DNA from 4 places in the Acidovorax sp. DMC1 genome. Region 4 is predicted to be linked to each of the others. Evidence: predicted binding sites of a transcription regulator. Region 4 holds the regulator's gene; each other region holds the start of a gene.

Region 1 (3,230 bases), on a different contig from region 4:
GCCATGACGCGCGCCGCGCGCTGCGGGTAGTGCACCGTGAGCCATTCCCGAAACAGCGCATCCAGCTCCCAGGGCAGGCGCAGCACGGTGTAGAAGGCGGTGCGCGCACCGGCGTCGCGCGCGGCCTCCAGTACCTGCTCCATGTCTTCGGTAATGAAGGGAATCTGCGGCGCCACACTCACGCCCACCGGCACTCCCGCCTCGGCCAAGGCACGTATGGTGCGCAGCCGCCGGTGGGGCGCGGCAGCACGGGGCTCCATGCGGCGGGCCAGTGTGGCGTCTAGCGTGGTGATGGTGACGTACACCGCCGCCAGGCGCTGTGCGGCCAACGGTGCTAGCAGGTCCAGGTCGCGCTCCACTCCGCTGGATTTGGTGATCAGCGAAAACGGGTGGTGCGCCTCGCGCATCACTTCGATCACGCTGCGCGTGAGCTTCAGGTCGCGCTCTACAGGCTGGTAGCAGTCGGTGGCCGAGCCAATATTGAGCAGGCGCGGCACATAGCGTGGCTGTGCAAGCTCCTGGCGCAACACCTGCGCAATGTTGTGCTTGGCCACGATCTGCGTCTCAAAGTCGAGCCCGGGGGAAAAATTGAGGTAGCTGTGCGTGGGCCGCGCGTAGCAGTAGATGCAGCCATGCTCGCAGCCCCGATAGGGATTGACCGATAGCTCAAAGAAGATGTCGGGCGAGTCGTTGGCGCACAGGGCACTGCGCGCAGTCTCGAAATGCACGCGGGTGGCGGGCGAAGGACGGATGTCGCCCTCCCCTTCATCGCACGCAGCAAGCCCGCCCGGCGCCCCTGTGTCCCATTCATCTTCGCCCTCCTGGCATCCATGGCCCGGGGCCAAGCCCTCCGCATTGCCAGGTGCCCGAACAGGGCTCCACCCGTCATCTGCGGGCTCGCGCTGGTCTTTGGCAAACCGGTGCGCCATGGCCGTCGCCGCCCCTCGACCGCGAATGGCTTGCGGCGGAACGGGGATTTCCTGCGGCTCTTCGGGCAGGTCGTCTTCAGGAGTGGGTAGTAGGCCCATAGCGAGCAGGGATGGATTTGGCGTCAAAAAACTGTTCGTTTATACAGTATTTTGAACACCCATTTTTTCCTCACGCCATCAAGCCCCAAATGAGTGCAAAACCTTGCACCAACTCTTGGCGCGCTTCTTGCTTCAACTTGGTGCAAATCTGTGGCGTATCCCGAAAACGCACCAGAGTCGATCAATCACTATCGCGAGGACGTTATGGAAGCACTCAAACAGGGCACAGATGCCTTGTTCATCTTGCTCGGGGCGATCATGGTGTTGGCAATGCACGCCGGGTTTGCGTTTCTGGAGCTGGGCACGGTCCGCAAAAAGAACCAGGTGAATGCGCTGGTCAAGATCCTGGTGGACTTTTCGGTGTCCACGGTGGTCTATTTCGTGGTCGGCTACACCGTGGCCTACGGCACGCATTTTTTCGTCGGCGCAGAGTCGCTGGTGCAGCTCAGCGGGTATGCGCTGGTCAAGTTCTTCTTCCTGCTCACGTTCGCAGCCGCGATTCCGGCCATCGTGTCGGGCGGCATTGCAGAACGCGCCAAGTTCTGGCCGCAACTGATGGCAACGGCAGTCATCGTCGGTTTTGTGTACCCGTTTTTTGAGGGCATCGCCTGGAACCAGCATTTTGGTGTGCAGGGCTGGATCAAGGCCGTGACGGGGGAGGAGTTTCACGACTTTGCCGGCTCAGTGGTGGTGCACGCCATGGGCGGCTGGATTGCCCTGCCAGCGGTGATCCTGCTGGGCTCCCGCGCCAACCGCTACCGCAAGGACGGCGCGATCTCGGCCCACCCGCCATCGAACATTCCCTTCCTGGCGCTGGGCGCCTGGATCTTGGTGGTGGGCTGGTTCGGCTTCAATGTAATGAGCGCGCAGTCCGTGGACAAGCTCTCGGGACTGGTCGCCGTGAACTCGCTGATGGCGATGGTGGGCGGTACGCTCGCCGCCCTGGTGCTGGGCAAGAACGACCCCGGCTTTGTGCACAACGGCCCGCTCGCAGGTCTGGTGGCCGTGTGTGCGGGCTCGGACCTCATGCACCCGCTGGGTGCGCTGGTGGTGGGCGCAGTGGCCGGGGCCATCTTTGTGCTGATGTTCACCCTGACCCAGAACAAATGGAAGATCGACGACGTGCTGGGCGTGTGGCCGCTGCACGGCTTGTGCGGCACCTGGGGCGGGCTGGCTGCGGGCCTCTTTGGCAGCAAGGCATTGGGCGGTCTGGGCGGGGTGAGCCTGTCGGCCCAGCTCATCGGCACGGGCCTGGGCGTGGTGTGGGCCCTGATCGGCGGCGTGGTGGTATACGGCATCCTCAAGCAGACGGTGGGCATCCGGCTGACGCAGGAAGAAGAGTTCGACGGCGCCGACCTGAGCATCCACAAGATCAGCGCCACACCCGACCGCGAAGTGAGCTGGTAACCCAACACCTGGCGACGGCCTCGGACCGGCGAGGGACCCGGTGCAGGGCCAGATGCGGGCCCAAGCCTTCGCCTTGGCGCGCTGTCTGACAGCGGATGGACCGGCGCGCAGCTATACCTGAGCCCTGCGCCCCAGCGGCTCCACGGTCACAATCGCGCCATGCTGTCTTCGCCCCCCTTGTCCCTCACCCCGCCCCAGTCAACCCGCCCCGGCTGGCCGCGCTGGGTCGTGCTGCTGGTCGCCATGGCCCTCGCGGGCTGCGCGGGCCTGCCCAAGGAGGTGGACCGCCCGGTGTCGGTTGCTCTGGCTGCCCCCGGCGATACCCCGCTGGGGCAGCTCGTCGCAGCACGCAGGGCCGCCGAGGGGGCACGGCATGCCTCAGGGTTTGCACTGCTCAGCGGCCCACAGGCTGCCTACAGCAGCCGCCTGGCCCTGGTCGACTCCGCCCAGAAAACCCTGGACCTGCAGTACTACGCCATCCACGCAGACGCGAGCAGCGAGCGCCTGCTGCTCAGCGTGATGGCCGCAGCCCAGCGTGGTGTGCGGGTGCGCGTGTTGCTGGACGACTTTCACAGCACCGGGCGCGACGCGCAGGTGATGCGGCTGGCGTTCGTGCCCAACATCGAGATGCGCATGTTCAACCCCGTGACGGGTGCCCGGGGGTCGCCCATCGGCCGCATGCTGAGCCTGCTGGGCGACTTCTCGCGCGTGCAGCAGCGCATGCACAACAAGCTGTTCATTGCCGACAACGCCATGGCCGTCACCGGGGGACGCAACCTGGGCGATGCCTACTTC
Region 2 (3,230 bases), on a different contig from region 4:
TGGGCAATGTCCAGCCCGGTCTGCTCGCTTTGCTCGTCCACCTGCAGGCCCATCGCAAAGTTGACGACCCACAACAGGGCCGCCGTCACCACCAGGCTGTAGGCCGCCACGGCGCCCACGCCGATGGCCTGGGTCAGCAGGCTGCCCGTAGCGCCTCCCACGGTCTTGCTGGCCAGCACGCCTGTCAGCAGCGACCCCACGATGCCGCCAACGCCATGCACGCCAAATACGTCGAGCGAGTCATCCACCCGCAGCAGCCGCTTGAGCCCCGTGGCGCCCCAGTAGCAGGCCAGCCCGGCCACCAGACCAATCACGACGGCCGAGCGCAGCGTGACAAAACCGGCGGCGGGCGTGATGGCCACCAGCCCCGCCACCAGGCCGGAGCACAGCCCCAGCAGCGACGGGCGCCCGCGCACCACCCACTCGCCCAGCATCCACGACAGCGCCCCGGCTGCAGCGGCCAGGTGCGTCACGGCCATGGCCAGCCCGGCGCGCCCATCGGCCGCCACCGCTGAGCCTGCGTTGAAGCCAAACCAGCCCACCCACAGCATGCCCGCGCCCGCCATGGTGAGCCCCAGGTTGTAGGGTTCAAACGGCTCGCGCCCATACCCCGCGCGGCGGCCCAGAAACCACGCACACACCAGCCCCGCCACGCCCGCATTCACGTGCACCACCGAGCCGCCCGCAAAGTCCAGCGCGCCCATCTGCGCCAGCCAGCCCCCGGGCTCCCACACCCAGTGCGCTACGGGCGCGTACACCACCAGTGTCCACAGCCCAATGAAGACCAGCATGGCCGAGAACCGCATGCGCTCCACAAACGCGCCCACCAGCAGAGCGGCCGTGATGATGGCGAAGGTGAGCTGGAACATGGCGTACACCGACTCGGGAATCAGCGGCGCAATGTGGCTCACGGCCAGCTTGCCCGCCTCCAGCTGAAAGTCGAGCCCGGCAAAGCCGGCGCGGTCCCAGCCCCCTAGCCAGGCACTGCCGGGTGTGAACGCCAGCGAATACCCCGCCGCAAACCACAGCAGACTGACCAGCCCCGCAATGGCCACCACGCAGGCCATGGTGTTGAGCACGTTCTTTCTTCGCACCATGCCTGCGTAGAACAACGCAATGCCGGGCAGCGTCATCAGCAGCACCAGAGCAGTGGAGGTCATCATCCAGCCGGTGTGGGCCGCATTCACCGTGTCCTGGGCCACCAGGGCGGGGCGTGTGAGGGGCGCCGCTATGGCGGGAGCCTCTGGCACGCTCTGGGCCAGCGCGCAGGTGCACAGCCCCAGACACAACGACACGACCGCAAACACCCGGTGGTTGACTGCACGCATGCACGCTCCCTTTCGCAATTTGTTACAAGCGCGTTGCACGAGCCATGCCAGCCGGTTGCCACCGAATCGGGGCACAGAACGCCCCCGCAAGCCATCCGGCGCCCAACAACGGGGGGCGGGAAACCCCCAATGCACCAGCAGGGTGCAGCCGTTACAGTCACGGCACTCGAAAGCGCGCTTCGGTGTGCCAAGCGAGGGGCCCGAGGAGACAACCTTTCTACCAACGATACAGTCCAAACACCCAACGAGGTGTACACCCTTTCAGGCGCTGGCGATCCCAGCGCCTTTTTCTTGTCCGCTCGATTCTGGGCGGTCCTGAATCGATAGCAGGCCCGGTGCGACAATCCTGCGATGGAATGGATTTTGATGACCCTGGCCTCGCTGCTCGCGGGCTTTGTGGATGCGATCGTGGGAGGCGGTGGATTGGTGATGGTGCCCGCGCTGTTTGCGGCTTTTCCGGGCGCGCCCCCGGCCACGCTGCTGGGCACCAACAAGGCGGCCTCGGTCTGGGGCACCGCCATGGCCACCTGGCAATACAGCCGCAAGGTGCAGATCCGCTGGTCGGCCATGCTGCCGGCCGCAGCCGCCGGTTTTGCCGGCTCGTTCGTCGGCGCCTGGGCCGTCACCGTGGTGTCGGCCGACTTCCTGCGCAAGCTGCTGCCCCTGGTGCTGCTGGGCGTGCTGCTCTACACCCTGGCCAAAAAGGAGCTGGGCCGGCACCATACCCCCCGGTTTGCGGGCCGGGCCGAGGTGATCGCCGCCTGCCTGATTGGCGTGCTCATCGGCTTTTACGACGGGTTCTTTGGCCCGGGCACCGGCAGCTTCTTCGTCTTCTTGTTTGTGCGGCTGCTGGGCTACGACTTTCTCAATGCATCGGCCTCGGCCAAGCTGCTCAACTGCGCCACCAACATTGCCGCCATTGCGCTGTTTGCCGCCAAGGGCCATGTGTGGTGGCACTTTGCGGTGACGCTGGCCGTGGCCAACGTGCTGGGCAGCCTGCTGGGCACACACATGGCGCTCAAGCATGGCACCGGCTTTGTGCGGGGCATCTTCATCGTGGTGGTGAGCACGCTGATACTGAAGACGGGTTACGACGCTTTCCTGCGGTAGGCCTGCTTTTCACTCACCAGGTGTCGGTTGCCAGGGTGGCACCCAACTTGCAACGCGCTGCACGGCCTACCACCAGGGCGCCCCGAGGTCATCGGGGTTGCCCTGCATGGCCCGAATGTGAACGCGCGTCCTATAATTTCCGTACGTTTCCGTTTGATGACGAGGCCCATCGCCAATGGCGATGTCCGCATCCACCCGCTCCGGCCTGCCTACCCGCAGGCCGGATTTTTTGTACCTGAACCACCCCCCACAGGAACCTGTCATGCAATTTTTCAAGTCTGCCGTTGTCACCGCCGTGGCGCTGTGCGCTGCCCTCGCCGTCCAGGCCCGCACGCTGGACGAAATCAAGAAAGACGGCAAGATCATCGTGGCCACCGAGGGCCAGTTCGCCCCCTTCAATTACTTCGAAGGCACCAAGCTGACGGGTTTTGAGGTGGAAGTGGCGGAGCTGGTGGTCAAGAAGATGGGCCTCAAGCTCGAATGGAAGACCCTGGGCTTTGACGCCCTGCTGACCGGCCTGGGCCAGAACCGCTGGGACGCCGTGATCGCCTCGCACGGCGTGACCGACGAGCGCTCCAAGGCCGTGACTTTTGCCAACCCCCACTACTGCTCGGGCGGCATCATCGTGGCCATGGACGACAAGATCCGCAACGCCAAGGACCTGACCGGCAAGGTCGTGGCCGTGCAGACCGGCACCAGCTACCTGGAGCAGGTCAAGAAGGTCAGCGGCGTGAAGGAAGTGAAGAACTTCCCGCAAGACACCGACGCCCAGCGCGCCCTGATCTCCAAGCG
Region 3 (3,230 bases), on a different contig from region 4:
GCGCGCCAGGTGCACCGCCACGTGGCCGGACTGCATGCGCCGGGCCACCCAGGCTTCGTGCGCCAGCGTGGCGCGCTCGTGCGCATCGTGCGCGCGGGCGGGGACCAGGGTCTTGAGCGCATACAGCCGCTGGGTGGCCGGGTCGCGCACCTGGTAGATGCGGTGCACGCCGCTGTCGGCCACCAGCGCGGTCACCACCAGGCCATCCACGGGGTCACCCACTTTAAGCAAGGGCAACACCGGCAACTGCAGGGCTCGGCGGGACTCGTCCTGCAAGGTGGCCTCCAGCACCCCTTGCACCCGCACCACCAGTGCGGTCACGTTGTCGGTGCTGCCCCGGCGCAGGGCTGCGCGCGTGATCTCGTCGCTCAGTGCCTGGGCGCTCGCGTCCGCCCGCAGAAGCTGGCGCAGCTCACGCTCGGGCAAGCTGCCGTGCACGCCGTCGGACAGCAGCACCAGCAGGTCGCCGCTGTGCAGTTCGCCCTGGCTGTAGTCCACCACCACATGGTCGTCCAGGCCCATGGCGCGGGTGAGCTGATGCGCAAAGTCGCGCTGCGCCATCACATGGTCGGTCGTCAGCAGCTGCAGCCGGCCTCCCCGCAACAGATAGGCGCGCGTGTCACCCACATGGGCCAGCGTGTACGACTGGCCGCGCAGCACGATGGCGGTGAGCGTGGTCAGGCCCACGGCGGGCTGGCGGCGCCGGTTCATCGACGCGAGCCAGCCGTTGTGCGCGCTCAGGATGCGGTCCAGCGCCACGGTGGTGTCCCAGGTGTCGGGCGTGGCGAAGTAGTCGTTCACCAGCGTGTTCACCGTGGTCTGGGCGGCTTCGCGCCCGTTGCCTCCGGTGCTCACGCCATCGGCAATGGCAGCGATGGCGCCACGTTCGCGGTCGCGCCCCTGCCCCTGCAACAGGGCGGCAAAGTCTTCATTGACTTCATTGCGCCCGGCCTGCGAGGTGTGGCCGATGTCCAGTTCAAAACTCATGCACCAGCTCCATGCAGGTTCCATGCCCAAGCTGGTGCATGCATGCACCGCTGCGCGCAGCCCGGTCCACGGCTACCGCCCCCAAGCGCGTGCTGCACAGGGCAGGCCCCTGTGCTGTCACCCCAGATCAGTGCACAAACTCTGGCACGGCCATTGCTTAACCCAAGCAACGGCCCCACGGGGCCACGCAATTCAGCGGTGCAACGGCGCACCAAGGGGTTGTATGGACGAAGGCGTCCCCACATGCGGTTTCGATGGAAGGTCGGAGCTGCATTGTGTGGACGCCTTTTTTGTTTTTGGCATCGCCCAGGCGATGGAACCGACGGAGTCACGATGAAAAAGCTCAAACTGGTGATGGTGGGGAACGGCATGGCCGGTGTGCGCACGCTGGAAGAGCTGCTCAAGATTGCCCCCGATCTGTATGACATCACGGTCTTCGGGGCCGAGCCGCACCCCAACTACAACCGTATTCTGCTGTCGCCCGTGCTGGCGGGCGAGCAGACGATTGACGAGATCATCCTCAACGACTGGCAGTGGTACGCCGACAACCACATCACGCTGCACACCGGCTTCACCGTGACCGATGTGGACCGCGTACGCCGCGTGGTCACCGCCACCAGCAAAGACGGTGATGTGATCACCGCCGAGTACGACCGCCTCATCATGGCCACGGGCTCCAACCCCTTCATCCTGCCCGTGCCCGGCAAAGACCTCCAGGGCGTGCTGGCCTACCGCGACATTGCCGACACACAGGCCATGATCGACGCAGCCGCCACATACAAGCACGCCGTCGTCATCGGCGGCGGCCTGCTGGGCCTGGAGGCTGCCAACGGCCTCATGAAGCGCGGCATGACCGTGAGCGTGGTGCATGTGATGCCCTCGCTGATGGAGCGCCAGCTCGATGACGTGGCGGGCAAGATGCTGCAGAAGTCGCTGGAAGACCGTGGCATGCGCTTCTTGATGGGCGCGCAGACGCAGGAGCTGGTGGGCAACGCCGAAGGCCGCGTGAGCGCCGTCAAGTTCAAGGACGGCACCGAAGTGCCCGCCGACCTGGTGGTGATGGCCGTGGGCATCCGCCCCAACACCGCGCTGGCTGAAAAGATGCGCCTGCATGTGAATCGCGGCATTGTGGTGAGCGACACGCTGCAAACCACCACCGACGCGCGCATCTACGCCGTGGGCGAATGCGCCGCGCACCGGGGCATTGCCTATGGCCTGGTTGCGCCCCTGTTCGAGCAGGGCAAGGTGCTGGCCAACCAACTGGCCGAGTTCGGCATTGGCCGCTACCAGGGCTCGCTCACCTCCACCAAGCTCAAGGTGACAGGCATCGACCTGTTCAGCGCAGGCGACTTTCAGGGTGGCGAGAACACCGAAGAGATCGTGATGAGCGACCCCTTTGGCGGCGTGTACAAAAAGCTGGTCATCAAAGACGACAAGCTGGTGGGCGCCTGCCTGTATGGCGACACCGTGGACGGCAGCTGGTACTTCAAGCTGCTGCGCGACGGCCGCAGCGTGAGCGACATCCGCGACAAGCTGATGTTTGGCGAGAGCAACATCGGCGACGTGGGCCACCAGGGCCAAAGCAAGGCATCGGCCATGGCCGACAGCGACGAGGTGTGCGGCTGCAATGGCGTGACCAAGGGCGCCATCTGCAAGGCCATCAAGGACAAGGGCCTGTTCACGCTCGACGAAGTGCGCAAGCACACCAAGGCCAGTGCATCGTGCGGATCGTGCACGGGCCTGGTCGAGCAGATCATCATGTTCACCGCCGGTGGCGACTACAGCGCCACACCCAAGACCAAGGCCATGTGCGGCTGCACCGACCACGGACACCAGGCGGTGCGCGACGCGATCCGTGCCAACAAGCTGCTGAGCATTGGCGACGTTTTCAAGTTCATGGAATGGAAGACGCCCAACGGCTGCGCCAGCTGCCGCCCCGCCGTCAACTACTACCTCATCAGCACCTGGCCCAAGGACGCCAAGGACGACCCGCAAAGCCGCGCCATCAACGAGCGCAGCCACGCCAACATTCAAAAGGATGGCACCTACAGCGTCATCCCCCGCATGTGGGGCGGCGAGACCACCGCCGACGAGCTGCGCCGCATTGCCGACGCAGTGGACAAGTACCACATCCCCACCGTCAAGGTCACGGGCGGCCAGCGCATTGACCTGCTGGGCGTGAAGAAGGAAGACCTGGTCAACGTGTGGAAGGACATCGGCATGCCCAGCGGCCACGCCTATGC
Region 4 (3,230 bases):
CCGCTCTTGTGGCGGAAGCGGTCGGCCACGGCGTCTTTCACCTTGAGGCCCGCGAAGTTCAGGCTCTGCAGCGGGCTGTGCTGGGCCGTCACTTCGACCTTGAAGGTCTGGCGCGTGGTGAACCAGATCTCCCAAGCCACATCGCTGGCCATGTTGTAGAGGTCGTTCTCAGACCGGTACGGGCGGTGGGCCAATTGCACCAGTACGCGCTGGGCCAGACGGCTGTGCAGGTTGAGCTGCATGGCCTGGCGCCACGAGGCGCGCAGCAGCACACCACCCCGGCCCACCAGCAGGTCTTGCCCCGTGAGACCGGTGATGCCATGCACCTCGTCGGCCAGAAAGCCCTCGACGCCCGCGGCGCAAGGGAGAAAAAGTTGGAGTTGGTTCATGTCGATGGGGAGGATACGCGCTCGGGCACTGCGGGGGAACCGGGCTCCCCCGCCCGGGCCAGCAGCTGGCGGATGGAGTCCGGGATGGGGGCGACCTTGCGGCTGGCCTTGCCGATGAAGACGATGCCGATCTTGCCGCGCGCCACCTCGCGGCCTGAGGCCTTTTCGGTCATGCAGAACACCAGGTCGAAACCGTAGCGGTTGAAGTCCGCAGGCGCCATCTCCACGCGCATGGTCTCGCCGTGGAAACCTTCGGACTTGTACTGCGCCACGATGTCGCCGACCACGATGGACAGGCCGCCCACATCGGCCTCGGGGTAGCCCAGCGACTGGAAGAAACGCACGCGTGCTTCGGACACCAGGGTGAGCAGCTGCGCGTTGTCCAGATGCCCGCCCTGGTTCACGTGGCTGATGTAGATCTGCAGCTCGGTGGCAAAGCCGAAGTACGGGGGAAGGTCAAAGACGATGCGGGCCATGGTGGGCTGCGGTAGGTAATACGGAAACAACAGAAAAGGTACGGCATCGCAGGCGCGCCGTGCGCCAGCTGCCGAGGCGGCTACAACGCCTTGCGCAAATTCGCCGGCGCGATCTTGAGCGCCTCGCGGTACTTGGCCACGGTGCGGCGCGCGCATTCGATGCCCTGCTCCTTGAGCATCTCGGCGATCTGGCTGTCGGACAGCGGCTTGGCCGGGCTCTCCGCCGACACGAACTGCTTGATCAGTGCGCGCACCGCCGTGCTCGATGCATTGCCGCCCGTTTCGGTACCCAGGCCCGAGCCAAAGAAATACTTCAGCTCGTAGGTGCCAATCGGCGTGGCCATGTACTTGGCAGTGGTGACGCGGCTGATGGTGGACTCGTGCAGGCCCAGTTCGTCGGCAATGTCGCGCAGCACCAGCGGGCGCATGGCCAGTTCACCGTGGGTGAAGAAGTTCTTTTGCCGCTCGACAATGGCGCGCGACACGCGCAGGATGGTGTCAAAGCGCTGCTGGATGTTCTTGATGAACCAGCGCGCCTCCTGCAGGCGCTGCTGCATGCCCTGGTGGCCTTCGCCGCCCTTGTGGCCGCGCAGGGCGCCTGCGTAGATGTCGTGCACGCGCAGGCGGGGCATCACGTCGGGGTTGAGCTGCACGATGAAGCTCTGCTGGCCGCTGCCATTGGCGCGACCGGCTTTGCGCACGATGACGTCGGGCACGATGATGTTGCGCTCCACGTCGGCAAACTTGCGGCCCGGGCGTGGTTCCAGGCGGGCGATGAGTGCCATGGCAGCGCGGGTACGCTCTTCTCCAGCCACGCCGCCTTCGCTGCACAGCTGCGTCAGGCGGCGGATGTCGCGGCGGGCCAGCATCTCCAGCGGCTGCTGGCAGATGCGCAGAGCGGTCTGCACGGTCTCGGGGTCGGCGTCGCTGTCTTCGTCGGCCGCCAACGCCGCGAGCTGCAGCGTCAGGCATTCGGACAGATTGCGCGCGCCCACGCCCACAGGTTCCAGGCTTTGCAGCAGGCGCTGGGCCACCGTGAAGCGGTGCACCAGCTCTTCGATCTGTTCCAGGTCGTCGGGCCCGACGAGGCTGATGGCGAGTTCTTCCAGCGGCTCTTCGAGGTAGCCGTCGTCGTTCAGCGATTCGATGAGGAAACGCAGCGCGGCCGTGTCCACTTCGGACAGGCGCAGCGACAGCGCCTGGCGGTGCAAAAAGGCCGTCAGCGATTCGTGCGAGCGGGCCAGCTCGGTGGCATCGGCCTCGTCGCCTTCCGCGTCGTTGCGGGTGCGTGCCGGGGCGTCGCCGCCCCACTCGGCATCGTTGGGCGCCATCTCGACGGTGCCGTCGCCGCTCCAGTCGGGCTCGTCCGAGCCCCCGCCGGAGATTTCAGCGTCGTTTTGGCTATCAGCGCTAGTACTGCTTGCGCTGGTAGCTCCTGAAAACATAGCATCATCGGCACTGTAGTCGTCGGCCTGTGCAGGCGTGTCGGCGGCTTCCAGGCCAAATTCCTCGCGCGGGGCTTCGTCGGCATTGCGTTCGAGGAACGGGTTTTCGTCGAGCATCTGCTCGACTTCCTGCGAGAGTTCGAGCGTGGACAACTGCAGCAGCCGGATGGACTGCTGGAGCTGGGGGGTCAATGCGAGATGCTGCGAGACGCGCAGCGACAGTCCAGGCTTCATCACATCCTGAAGTGTTCGCCGAGGTACACCCTTCGGACCTCCGCGTTGTCCACGATCTCGGACGGCGTGCCCTGCGCCAGCACGCGGCCGTCGCTGATGATGAAGGCGTGGTCGCAGATGCCCAGCGTCTCGCGCACGTTGTGATCGGTGATGAGCACCCCAATGCCGCGCGCCTTCAGGAAGCCGATGATGCGCTGGATTTCAATCACGGCGATGGGGTCGATGCCCGCAAAGGGCTCGTCCAGCAGGATGAAACGCGGCTGGGTGGCCAAGGCCCGCGCAATCTCCACACGGCGGCGCTCGCCGCCCGACAGCGCCAGAGCGGGTGAGGCCCTCAGGTGGTCCACGCGCAGCTCTTGCAGCAGGGCCGTCAGGCGCTCTTCGATGGCATCGCGCGACAGCGGCTGGCCGTCATCGGCGCGCTGCAGTTCCAGCACGGCGCGCACGTTTTCTTCGACGGTGAGCTTGCGGAAGATGGAGGCTTCTTGCGGCAGGTACGACAGCCCCAGGCGCGACCGGCGATGGATGGGCATGTGGGCCACGGACTGGCCGTCGATACGGATGTCACCCGCATCGCTGCGTACCAAGCCCACGATCATGTAGAACGAAGTGGTCTTGCCCGCGCCATTGGGGCCCAGCAAACCCACGACTTCGCCTTTTTGCACCTCCAGGGACACGTCCTTGAC

What was found. Region 4 encodes sigma-54, which starts transcription at its own class of promoters, with help from an activator protein. Its sites were predicted from a motif close to TGGCANGNAANCTGCTTT; they were not measured.
Region 1: the regulator sigma-54 is predicted to act here: its motif matches at 1,145-1,162, upstream of ACT531_RS13425 (ammonium transporter).
Region 2: the regulator sigma-54 is predicted to act here: its motif matches at 1,361-1,378, upstream of ACT531_RS02665 (ammonium transporter).
Region 3: the regulator sigma-54 is predicted to act here: its motif matches at 1,130-1,147, upstream of nirB (nitrite reductase large subunit NirB).

Annotation. Positions count from the first base shown of each region.
Region 1 covers NZ_JBQUYO010000005.1:296,473-299,702, forward strand. The annotation lists gene ACT531_RS13420 (PA0069 family radical SAM protein) at 1-1,028, opposite strand, end outside; gene ACT531_RS13425 (ammonium transporter) at 1,233-2,435, shown strand; gene ACT531_RS13430 (phospholipase D family protein) at 2,595-3,230, shown strand, end outside.
Region 2 covers NZ_JBQUYO010000001.1:568,058-571,287, forward strand. The annotation lists gene ACT531_RS02665 (ammonium transporter) at 1-1,328, opposite strand, end outside; gene ACT531_RS02670 (sulfite exporter TauE/SafE family protein) at 1,680-2,438, shown strand; gene ACT531_RS02675 (ABC transporter substrate-binding protein) at 2,701-3,230, shown strand, end outside.
Region 3 covers NZ_JBQUYO010000013.1:19,989-23,218, forward strand. The annotation lists gene ACT531_RS20845 (bifunctional protein-serine/threonine kinase/phosphatase) at 1-987, opposite strand, end outside; gene nirB (nitrite reductase large subunit NirB) at 1,321-3,230, shown strand, end outside.
Region 4 covers NZ_JBQUYO010000008.1:20,542-23,771, reverse strand. The annotation lists gene ACT531_RS16305 (THUMP domain-containing class I SAM-dependent RNA methyltransferase) at 1-389, opposite strand, end outside; gene ACT531_RS16300 (acyl-CoA thioesterase) at 386-865, opposite strand; gene ACT531_RS16295 (RNA polymerase factor sigma-54) at 946-2,544, opposite strand; gene lptB (LPS export ABC transporter ATP-binding protein) at 2,544-3,230, opposite strand, start outside.